DNA from 2 places in the Amycolatopsis sp. NPDC049691 genome. Region 1 is predicted to be linked to the other one. Evidence: riboswitches for the same ligand, from Rfam matches in the RefSeq annotation. Region 1 holds a riboswitch; the other holds the start of a gene.

Region 1 (4,412 bases):
CAACAACAGCTCGGTGGTCCTGCGAGCGCAAACCCCGGCCGGCCGGGTGCTCCTGACGGGCGACGTCGAGCTGGCGGCCCAATCGGACCTGCTGGCCGACGTCGGTGAACTGAAAGCGGAGGTGTTGAAGGTGCCCCACCACGGTTCTCGGTACTCGCTGCCGACGTTCCTCGCGGCGGTCGCGCCGAGGGTGGCGTTGGTCAGCGTGGGCGCGGGCAACACATACGGCCACCCCAGTAAGTCCACAATGGACGAGCTGAAGGCATTGGGCGCGCTGGTGACCCGAACCGACGTGGACGGCGACACGGCGGTGGTCACCGGAACGGCGATAGTCCGCCGGGGCGAGCCGCGAGCCCCGCCCCGGCGGTGAGCGGGTCACTCCGCGGCGGGCTTCGGGGCGCTTCCGTCGGCCTGACGGTCGCGTTCGAAAGCGATCCGGCGGCGAGCCCACTGCTGTCCGCCTTCCTCGGCCAGGGTTTCCACGCGCGCGACCAGCACCCGGACGGCGTCCGAGCCTTCATACGGCGGTGCGGAATGGAGGAACAAGGCGGCCTCGCGCTCGATCGCGTAGCCGATCTGGCTGTGTTCCACCCAGTTCTGGTGCATGCCGAACGTGGTCCGGATCCCGGTGGCGACCAGAACGACGGAACCGAGGGCGGCAATGACGACCGAATCGAGGTGAGCGGCGGCGGCAACCGGGATAGCGGCCGAGCCGATGAGGGCGACGACTTCCACGACGCCGTACCGCAACCGGTCTCGCCGGGCGCCCTTCTTGTACCACCGCCACTTCGCGACAACGGTGGTGGGCAAGGCATCCCCATCACGCTCGGCGGTGACCATCCAGTGCTTGCCGAGATTCCGCATTTCCCCGAACCTCCCGGACCGAGCCGACACCTGGCGGGTGTCGACCCTATCGGCCCGGAGAAACGCGAAAGGAGGTACTCACCAGGCGCAGACCGAGCGGCCCGCGAGGGTCAGTGGCCAAGCGCGATGATCCCGAACGCGCCGGGCGCGGTGGCAGCGACGATCGCGGCCGCTGCGGCCGTGGCGCGGCAGCCGATCACCAGGCCGGTCCTCTCGTGGCTTGCCCTGGCTGCTGTCGCCGGGCTGGCCGGCGGTCGGCGGGGCGGTGGTCCCGTGGCCGCCAGCTCCGGGCGAGGCCGTTGTCCGCCACCGGATTGGGGCGAGGCTTGTTGCCGCTGCCGGAGTCAGGGCGGGCATGCGCTCGGCGGGGTTGGTGGCCGAGCGGCCTCGTGGCTTGCCCTCGGCTGCTGTCGCCGGGCGGGGGGCGGAGGCGGAGGCCCGGTGGCCACCGACTCCGGGTCCCGTTGCCCGCGACCGAAGCGGGGGCGGGCCGCGGCGGCCCGTCCCCAGCTCGGGGAGCGTCAGTAGCCGAGCGCCTCGTTCACCGCGGCGGCCGACGGCGGCACGGTCGCCTTGGGGCCGATGTGGTTCTCGACCGCGTCGAGGGTCTTGAGGCCGTCGCCGGTGATCAGGAGGACCGTCTCCGCGTCCGGGTCGAGCTTGCCCGTCTCCACCAGCTTCTTCGCCGTGGCCACGGTGACCCCGCCGGCCGTCTCGGTGAAGATGCCCTCGGTGCGGGCCAGCAGCCGGATGCCCTCGACGACCTCCTCGTCGGTGACGTCTTCGATCGCGCCGCCGGTGCGGTTGACGATGTCGAGGACGTACGGGCCGTCGGCCGGGTTGCCGATCGCCAGCGAACGGGCGATCGTGTCCGGCTTCACCGGCTGGACCACGTCCTGGCCTGCGCGGAACGCGGCCGACACCGGCGAGCAGCCGGTCGCCTGCGCGCCGAACACCTTGTACGGGCTGGCGTCCACCAAGCCGAGCTGGCCCAGCTCGCGGAAACCCTTGTCCACCTTCGTCAGCTGCGAACCGGAGGCGATCGGCACGACGATCTGCGGCGGGATGCGCCAGCCGAGCTGCTCGGCGACCTCGTAGGCCAGCGTCTTCGAGCCCTCCGAGTAGTACGGCCGGACGTTCACGTTCACGAACGCCCACGTCGGGTGCTCGCCGGCCAGCTCGGTGGCGAGGCGGTTGACGTCGTCGTAGTTGCCGTCGACGGCGATCAGGTCGCCGTCGTACACCGCGGTGGTGAGGATCTTGGCGCGCTCGAGGGTCTTGGGGATCAGCACGACCGACCGCCAGCCGGCGCGGGCCGCGGCGGCGGCCGTCGCGTTGGCCAGGTTGCCGGTCGACGGACAGGCCAGCACCTCGAAGCCGAACTCGCGGGCCGCGGCCAGCGCGACGGCGACGACGCGGTCCTTGAACGAGTGCGTCGGGTTGCCGGTGTCGTCCTTGACCCACACGCGCTTGAGGCCGAGTTCCTTCGCGAGGCGGTCGGCGCGGATCAGCCGGGTCGCGCCGGGCTCGGTGTTCGGGATCTCTTCGACGTTGGACGGAACCGGGAGGAGCTTCTTGTAGCGCCAGATGTTCTTGGGGCCGGCCTCGATGTCTTCGCGGCGGACGCGGCCGAAGTCGTAGGCGACCTCGAGCGGCGAGAAGTCCTCCGCGGAGACGAACTCGGGGGCGAGCGGCTGCCGGTGACCCTCTTCCTTCGACACCAGTTCGACGGCGGGACCGAGATCCGGGGTCTTCGTGGTGGAGGTCGTGCCGAGGGTTGCGGTCATCGCGAGGTTCCTTTCCTCATCTGCCCCGCCGAAGCGGGCCGGAATTGGCACCGTGGTCGTCAGCTACCCCGCGATCGCGGGATGACGGGCTGTACGCCGGTTGCCGGGGCTTCGTCGGGCCGTTCCCTCTGCCCCTCTGGATGAGCGGTATTCGGTTGTCGGGGCGCGCGATCGAGCGCGCCGCCTCGTGGACACCGTACGACATGGCGGTCACGCCGTGCCACGGTGGCCGTCGGACATCACCGGAGCGGGCGCACGACACCGCAAGTGAGAGGATCCTCGGGTGACCGCGCAAGCCACCGCCCCCGCCCCGCTGCACCTGGTCCTGGGCGAGGAAGAACTGCTGATCGAACGGGCCGTCCGCGAGACGCTCGCCGCGGCGCGGGCGATCGACGCCACGGCCGAGCTGACCCGGGTCCGGGTGTCCGATCTCACAGCCCCCGAGCTGGCCGAACTCGTCAGCCCGTCGCTGTTCAGCGAGGGCCGCGTGATCGTCCTGGAGTCGGCGCAGGACATCTCGCAGGAGCTGGCCGACGCCGTGGCGGCGTACCTGAAGGACCCGGCGGACGGCGTCGTGCTGGTCGTCGTGCACACCGGCGGCGGCCGCAGCAAGGCGGGCAAGTCGCTGCCCGCGGCGCTGAAGAAGGCCGGCGCCGAGGTCACGGAGTGCCCGAAGCTGACCAAGCCGGCCGAGCGCGAGCAGTTCGTACGGCACGAGGTGCGCCGCGCGGGCGGCAAGATCGACCCGGCGGGGGTGGCCGCGCTGATCGACGCGGTGGGCTCCGACCTGCGCGAACTCTCCTCGGCGGCGAGCCAGCTGGTGGCCGACACGGGCGGGACGGTCGACGCCGACGCGGTCCGGCAGTACCACCGCGGCCGCGCCGACGTGACGGGCTTCGCGGTCGCGGAGAAGGCGGTCAGCGGTGACCGCTCGGCGGCGCTGGAGTCACTGCGGTGGGCGATGCAGCTGGGCGTCCCGCACGTCCTGGTGGCGGACGCCCTGGCCGACGCGGTCCGCACGATCGCCCGGGTCTCGGGCGCGGGCCGCGGCAACCCGAACCAGATGGCCGGCGAGCTGGGCATGCCGCCGTGGAAGATCCGGAAGGCCCAGGGCCAGTCGCGAGGCTGGAACCAGGACGGCCTGGCCACCGCGATGCGGGTGGTCGCGCGCCTGAACGCCGAGGTCAAGGGCGTGGCAGCCGATCCCGGCTACGCGCTGGAGCGCGCGGTCCTCGAGGTGGCGGCCGCCAAAGGCTGACCACGGGCATGAAGAAAGCCCCGGCCGGAGGCCGGGGCTTTCCCAGAAATCAACCAGCTCAGAGCGCGTTGACGCGCTTGGCGAGCGCCGACTTCTTGTTGGCGGCCTGGTTGGCGTGGATGACGCCCTTCGAGACGGCCTTGTCCAGCTTCTGGGCGGCGTCGCGCTGCAGCTCGACGGCCTTGGCCTTGTCGCCGGCCTCGGCGGCTTCGCGGACCTTGCGGATCGCGGTCTTCACCGAGGACCGGATCGCCTGGTTGCGCTGACGCGCCTTCTCGTTCGTCGTGATGCGCTTGATCTGCGACTTGATGTTGGCCATAGGGCAACTCCTGTTTCACTCGGTGAGATCGCCGCCGCGCTGAAGTGGCCCCGCGGAAAGCGGGTTTCCTCCATGACGGAATGCCGCACGGGCAGCGAGCGACCACTTTAACAGCCGGGCCGCCGGCGTCCGGCACCGGGAGTACGGTGGGGGACGGCAGTGCCTAGGGTTCCGTCGCCGGCCC
Region 2 (4,412 bases), on a different contig from region 1:
TGGCGAGCAGGACGAGTTTGCTGCGCTCGTACGCGGAGAGGACAAGCAGGCCGAGGGTGGCCAGCAGCGGGCCGCGCAGGCCGTCGCCGAGCCGGAACTGCCACGACCCGACCAGGTCGAGGAGCGGAAGGGCGACGAGCGCCCCGACCGCCCCGAGGACGAACCAGTCGAGTCGGGCGGGGCGCAGGACGGCCGCGTACCAGATCGCCGTGCCGAGCAGCACCACGCCGAGCGCGATCAGCCAGACCGGACCGGCCGGCAAGCCCGCGCCCGGTGCGTGATAAGGGTCCTGCGTGAGAAACTGCCCGCGGCCGACGTCGGCGGTGGCGCGAAGGTTCTCCTGGCTCATCGGGAGCGACACGATGTTCACGAATTCGCCCTCGGCCGGGCTGCGGCGGGACAGCAGCTGCACCGCCGCCATGCCGATCTGCGTGAGCCCGAGCAGTGCCAACGGAAACCAGAAACGCCGCCCTCTCCCCATCGGGCCAGGTTAGCGCTCAGCAGAACGGCGGCAGCTCCCGCGGGTCGCCGACCGGGGCCCACCGGCCGTCCACCTTCGCGTACTCCCAGCGGGCCCCGCGCGCGACGATCTGGCGCAGCGCGCGGACCACGCGGTCGACGTGCTCCTCGGTGCTGCCCAGGCCGAGGCTGACGCGGATCGCCTGCTGCCCGTCGCCGCCGGTGAGGCCGATCAGGCGCTTGACCGCGATGTGCGCGCAGAAGGCGCCGTCGCGGACGCCGATGCCGTACTCGGCCGACAGCACCGCGGCGAGCCAGCCCGGGTCGAAGCCGTCGACGACGAAGCCGACCGTGCCGACGCGGTCGACCGGCGCGTCGAACAGCCGCAGCTCGGCGCAGCCCGGGATGCCTTCGAGTCCCTTGCGCAGCCGGGCGAGCAGGGCCTGCTCGTGCTCTTCGATCGCGGCCCAGTTCCCGGCCAGGGTCTCGCACGCGACGCCGAGCGCGTACACCCCGACGGTGTTGGGCGAGCCGGCTTCGTGGCGCTCGGGCCCGGTGCTCCAGACGACGGCGTCCTCGGTGACGAGCTTGGTCGCGCCGCCGCCGGCGAGGTACGGCCGGGCGGCACGCAGCCAGTCGGCGCGGCCGATCAGCGCGCCCGCGCCGAAAGGCGCGTAGAGCTTGTGGCCGGACAGCGCGACGTAGTCGACGTCCAGCTCCTTGATGGAGATCCGGCGGTGCGGGGCGAGCTGGGCGGCGTCGAGCGCGACGCGGGCGCCGTGCTTGCGCGCGACGGCGGCGATCTCGGCGACGGGGAGCAGCTCACCGGTCACATTGGACGCTCCGGTGACGACGACCAGTCGCGGTCCCTGCGGGGCGTCCGCGAGTGCTTCGTCCACAGCGGACACCGCGGCGAGGCGGGTGCGCGGGGTCGGGATCCGCCGGACGTTCGAGCCCTGCCACGGCAGCAGCGCGGCGTGGTGCTCGGTGTCGAAGACGATCACGGTCGTGTGCCGGGGCAGGCTGCGGGCGAGCAGGTTGAAGGAATCGGTGGTGTTGCGGGTGAACACGACGGTGTCGGTCTGCCGGGCGTCGACGAAGCGGCGCAGGACGTCGCGCGTGCGCTCGTAGAGCTTGGTGGAGACCTGGGAGGCGAAGCCGGCGCCGCGGTGGACGCTGGCGTACCAGGGCAGGAACTCGTCGACCTTGGCCCGGACGGTGTCGAGACAGGGGGCGCTCGCGGCGTGGTCGAGGTTGGCGTAGCCGATCGTCTCACCCGTGACGAGCGGGACCCGCAGAGCGGCGCCGGCGACGGCCGGGATGTCCTGCGCGGCAACGGTTTCCTCGGCGGTGCGGGCGGCCGGGACGAGTGTGCCCGCTTCGGCCAGGGTGGTGGTGCGGTCGACGGCGAAAGTCATCGGTGCCTCCTCGGCGGTCCGGGGGACCCCGGCGAGGGGCCCGCGCTTGCCGGTCGCACGGCGCGACCAGCCCGGTCTTCACCCGGGGCACCCCACCGCGGTAGGAGGGTTGCCGGTCAGCAAGCCGGGGCTTTGCGCTGACACTCATGACCTGATTAAGAAAGTAACCGAGAACGCGGCGGGCGGCCAAGCTTCTCCGCAACATCTGAGACCCCGCTCACACACCGTGAGGGCTCAGAGCTTCGCGCGGAAGCGCCCCGGGAGCTGCGTCACGGCGTTGTCCGCGAGGTGGGTCGCGGTGCCCGTGTACTGCCCGGCTCCGGCGGTGAAGCGCCAGCCGCCGATGGACTTGCCGTCGACGGGCTCGGCGACCGGCCTGCCGTCCCCGCTGACGGTCCAGAGCGTGAAGTGCACGTGGGCGCCGGTGCTGCTGCCACCGCACGGGAGCGCGTTGCCGGTCGACCCGAGGACAGCGCCGGCCTCGACGTGTTCGCCGTCGGTGACCGCGATGCCCTCCAGGTGGTAGTAGCCGGTCCGCCAGCCACCGTCGTGGTCGACGGTCACCCAGTCACCGCCCGCGCAGTGCTGCAGGCGGACGGTCCCGGCCAGCGGCGCGCGCACGGTCCGGTCGGCCGGGCTGAAGTCGATGGCGTTCTCGACGCCGGTGCTGCCGTCGTCGGAGTGGATGCCGGCCGAGTAGACCTGCTGGCCGGCCGTGAACGGCAGGGCGAGGGCGGGGAACCCTCCGGCGGTCGCGGCCGGCGCACCGAGGAAGCCGAGGACCGCGGTCATCGCGACGGCGAGGGCCGTCCTGCGGACGTGCGGAATTGTCACCGTGCGTGCTCCTTTGGCGTCGCGCTCACCCGTTCGAAGTAACCGGATCGGGCGCAGAGTAGGCCAAAGGGTGGATCATGGGGAAGATTTCGGACGGGGAAGATCACCCTCGCGGGAAAAGATCACCAGGTCGGCGCGGAGAGTGGACAGGCGCCGGACAACGCGCGGCTAGGGCGACGCGCGTTTGAAGGGCTCGCGCCTGGCGTCGCGCGCACGCTCCGCGGCCCGAATAAGCGCGCCGACGCGGGGGCAGAGCATCACGCGCAGGCGCGGCGAGGCCGCCTCGCAGATCAGGCGGACCGGCTCGCAGGCCTCCCCGCCGGACAGGCCCTCCCGACCGCGCACCGGCGCGCCGAGGCATCTCTCTCGCGATCCAAGCCGGCTCGCGCGCCTGCCATGCCGGCCCTCCTGGTTCACCGAACCATCGGATCGGGCCCGCCACGGCCACGAGCGGGTTACCGCCCCGACTCGCCCCGCCAGCGGGCCAGCCGGCCCGCCCGGTCCACCGCTCGCAACCGGCGCTCGACCGCGTCGCGGACCGCCGTCGTCGTCACCACCAGCAGCTGGTCGTTCTCCTGCAGCCGGCTCGTCTTCTGGGGGGTGAAGCCCGCGCCCTCGCGGACCACCAGGCTCACCGTTGCCCCCGTGGGCAGCCGCAGCTCCGACAGGTACACGCCGTGCAGCTTCGATCCCGGCTGGATGCGGACCTGCAGCAGCTCGGCGCCCAGCTCGTCCAGTGGCGCCGAGTCGACCTCGACCTCGTGCGCCTCGGACTTCTTCGCCAGCCCGAGCCTGCGCCCGAGCGGGCCGAGCGTCGCGCCCTGGACCAGCGTCAGCACGATCACCAGCACGAACACCGCGTCGACCAGCCGTTGCGCGCCCGGCAGGCCCTGCGACAGCGGGATCATCGCGAGCACGATCGGCACCGCGCCGCGCAGCCCGGCCCACGACAGGAACGCCTGCTCCCGCCACGGCAGCCGGAACGGCAGCACCGAGAGCACCACCGAGATCGGCCGGGCCAGCAGCAGCACGACGGCGCCCGCGACCAGGCCCGGAATCAGCGTCTCGAACAGCCGGCTCGGCGACGCGAACAGCCCGAGCAGCACGAACAGCCCGATCTGCGCCAGCCAGCCGAGCCCCTCGGCGAACGACAATGTGTCCGACCGGTGCGGCAGCCGCGAATTGCCCAGCACCAGCGCGGCGACGTAGGTCGCGAGCAGCCCGGACGCGTGCGCCAGCTGGCCGGACGAGTACGCGACCACGCAGACCGCGACCGTCGCGAGCGGGTAGAGCCCGGTCGCCGGCAGCGCGGCCCGGCGCAGCGCGAGCCCGCCGAGCCAGCCGAAGCCGAGCCCGATCGCCAGGCCGGCCCCCAGCTCGTAGACCACCAGCAGCGGCAGCGTCCAGTCCACAGTGGTGCCTTCGGCCAGCACGACGACGGCGATGTACGCCGGCGCGTCGTTGATGCCGGACTCCAGCTCCAGCGCCCCGACCAGGCGCTTGCCGATCCCGGCCGTGCGCAGCACCGAGAACACCGCCGCCGCGTCGGTCGAGGCGAGCACCGCGCCCCACAGCAGGGCGAACCGCCAGTCGAGGCCGAGCAGGAAGTGCAGCGCCGCACCGGTGACCGCGACGCTCACCACAACGGCCACTGTGGACAGTACGATTCCCAGGCCCAGCGCGGGTTTCACGGCGGACCAG

The links. A riboswitch is a leader RNA that binds a small molecule or an ion and turns the genes downstream of it on or off. The one in region 1 is predicted to bind S-adenosylmethionine.
Region 2: linked by a shared signal. The riboswitch ahead of AB0J40_RS29565 (aminotransferase class V-fold PLP-dependent enzyme) and the one ahead of thrC (threonine synthase) in region 1 are both predicted to bind S-adenosylmethionine.

The regions. Positions count from the first base shown of each region.
Region 1 is NZ_JBFANX010000009.1:207,953-212,364, forward strand. Features, by position in the region: gene AB0J40_RS22220 (DNA internalization-related competence protein ComEC/Rec2) at 1-370, shown strand, start outside; gene AB0J40_RS22225 (DUF4231 domain-containing protein) at 376-864, opposite strand; gene thrC (threonine synthase) at 1,386-2,651, opposite strand; SAM riboswitch class I at 2,665-2,798, opposite strand; gene holA (DNA polymerase III subunit delta) at 2,935-3,909, shown strand; gene rpsT (30S ribosomal protein S20) at 3,968-4,228, opposite strand.
Region 2 is NZ_JBFANX010000014.1:184,487-188,898, forward strand. Features, by position in the region: gene AB0J40_RS29560 (hypothetical protein) at 1-481, opposite strand, end outside; gene AB0J40_RS29565 (aminotransferase class V-fold PLP-dependent enzyme) at 498-1,877, opposite strand; SAM riboswitch class IV at 1,915-2,029, opposite strand; gene AB0J40_RS29570 (M23 family metallopeptidase) at 2,112-2,711, opposite strand; gene AB0J40_RS29575 (potassium/proton antiporter) at 3,167-4,412, opposite strand, start outside.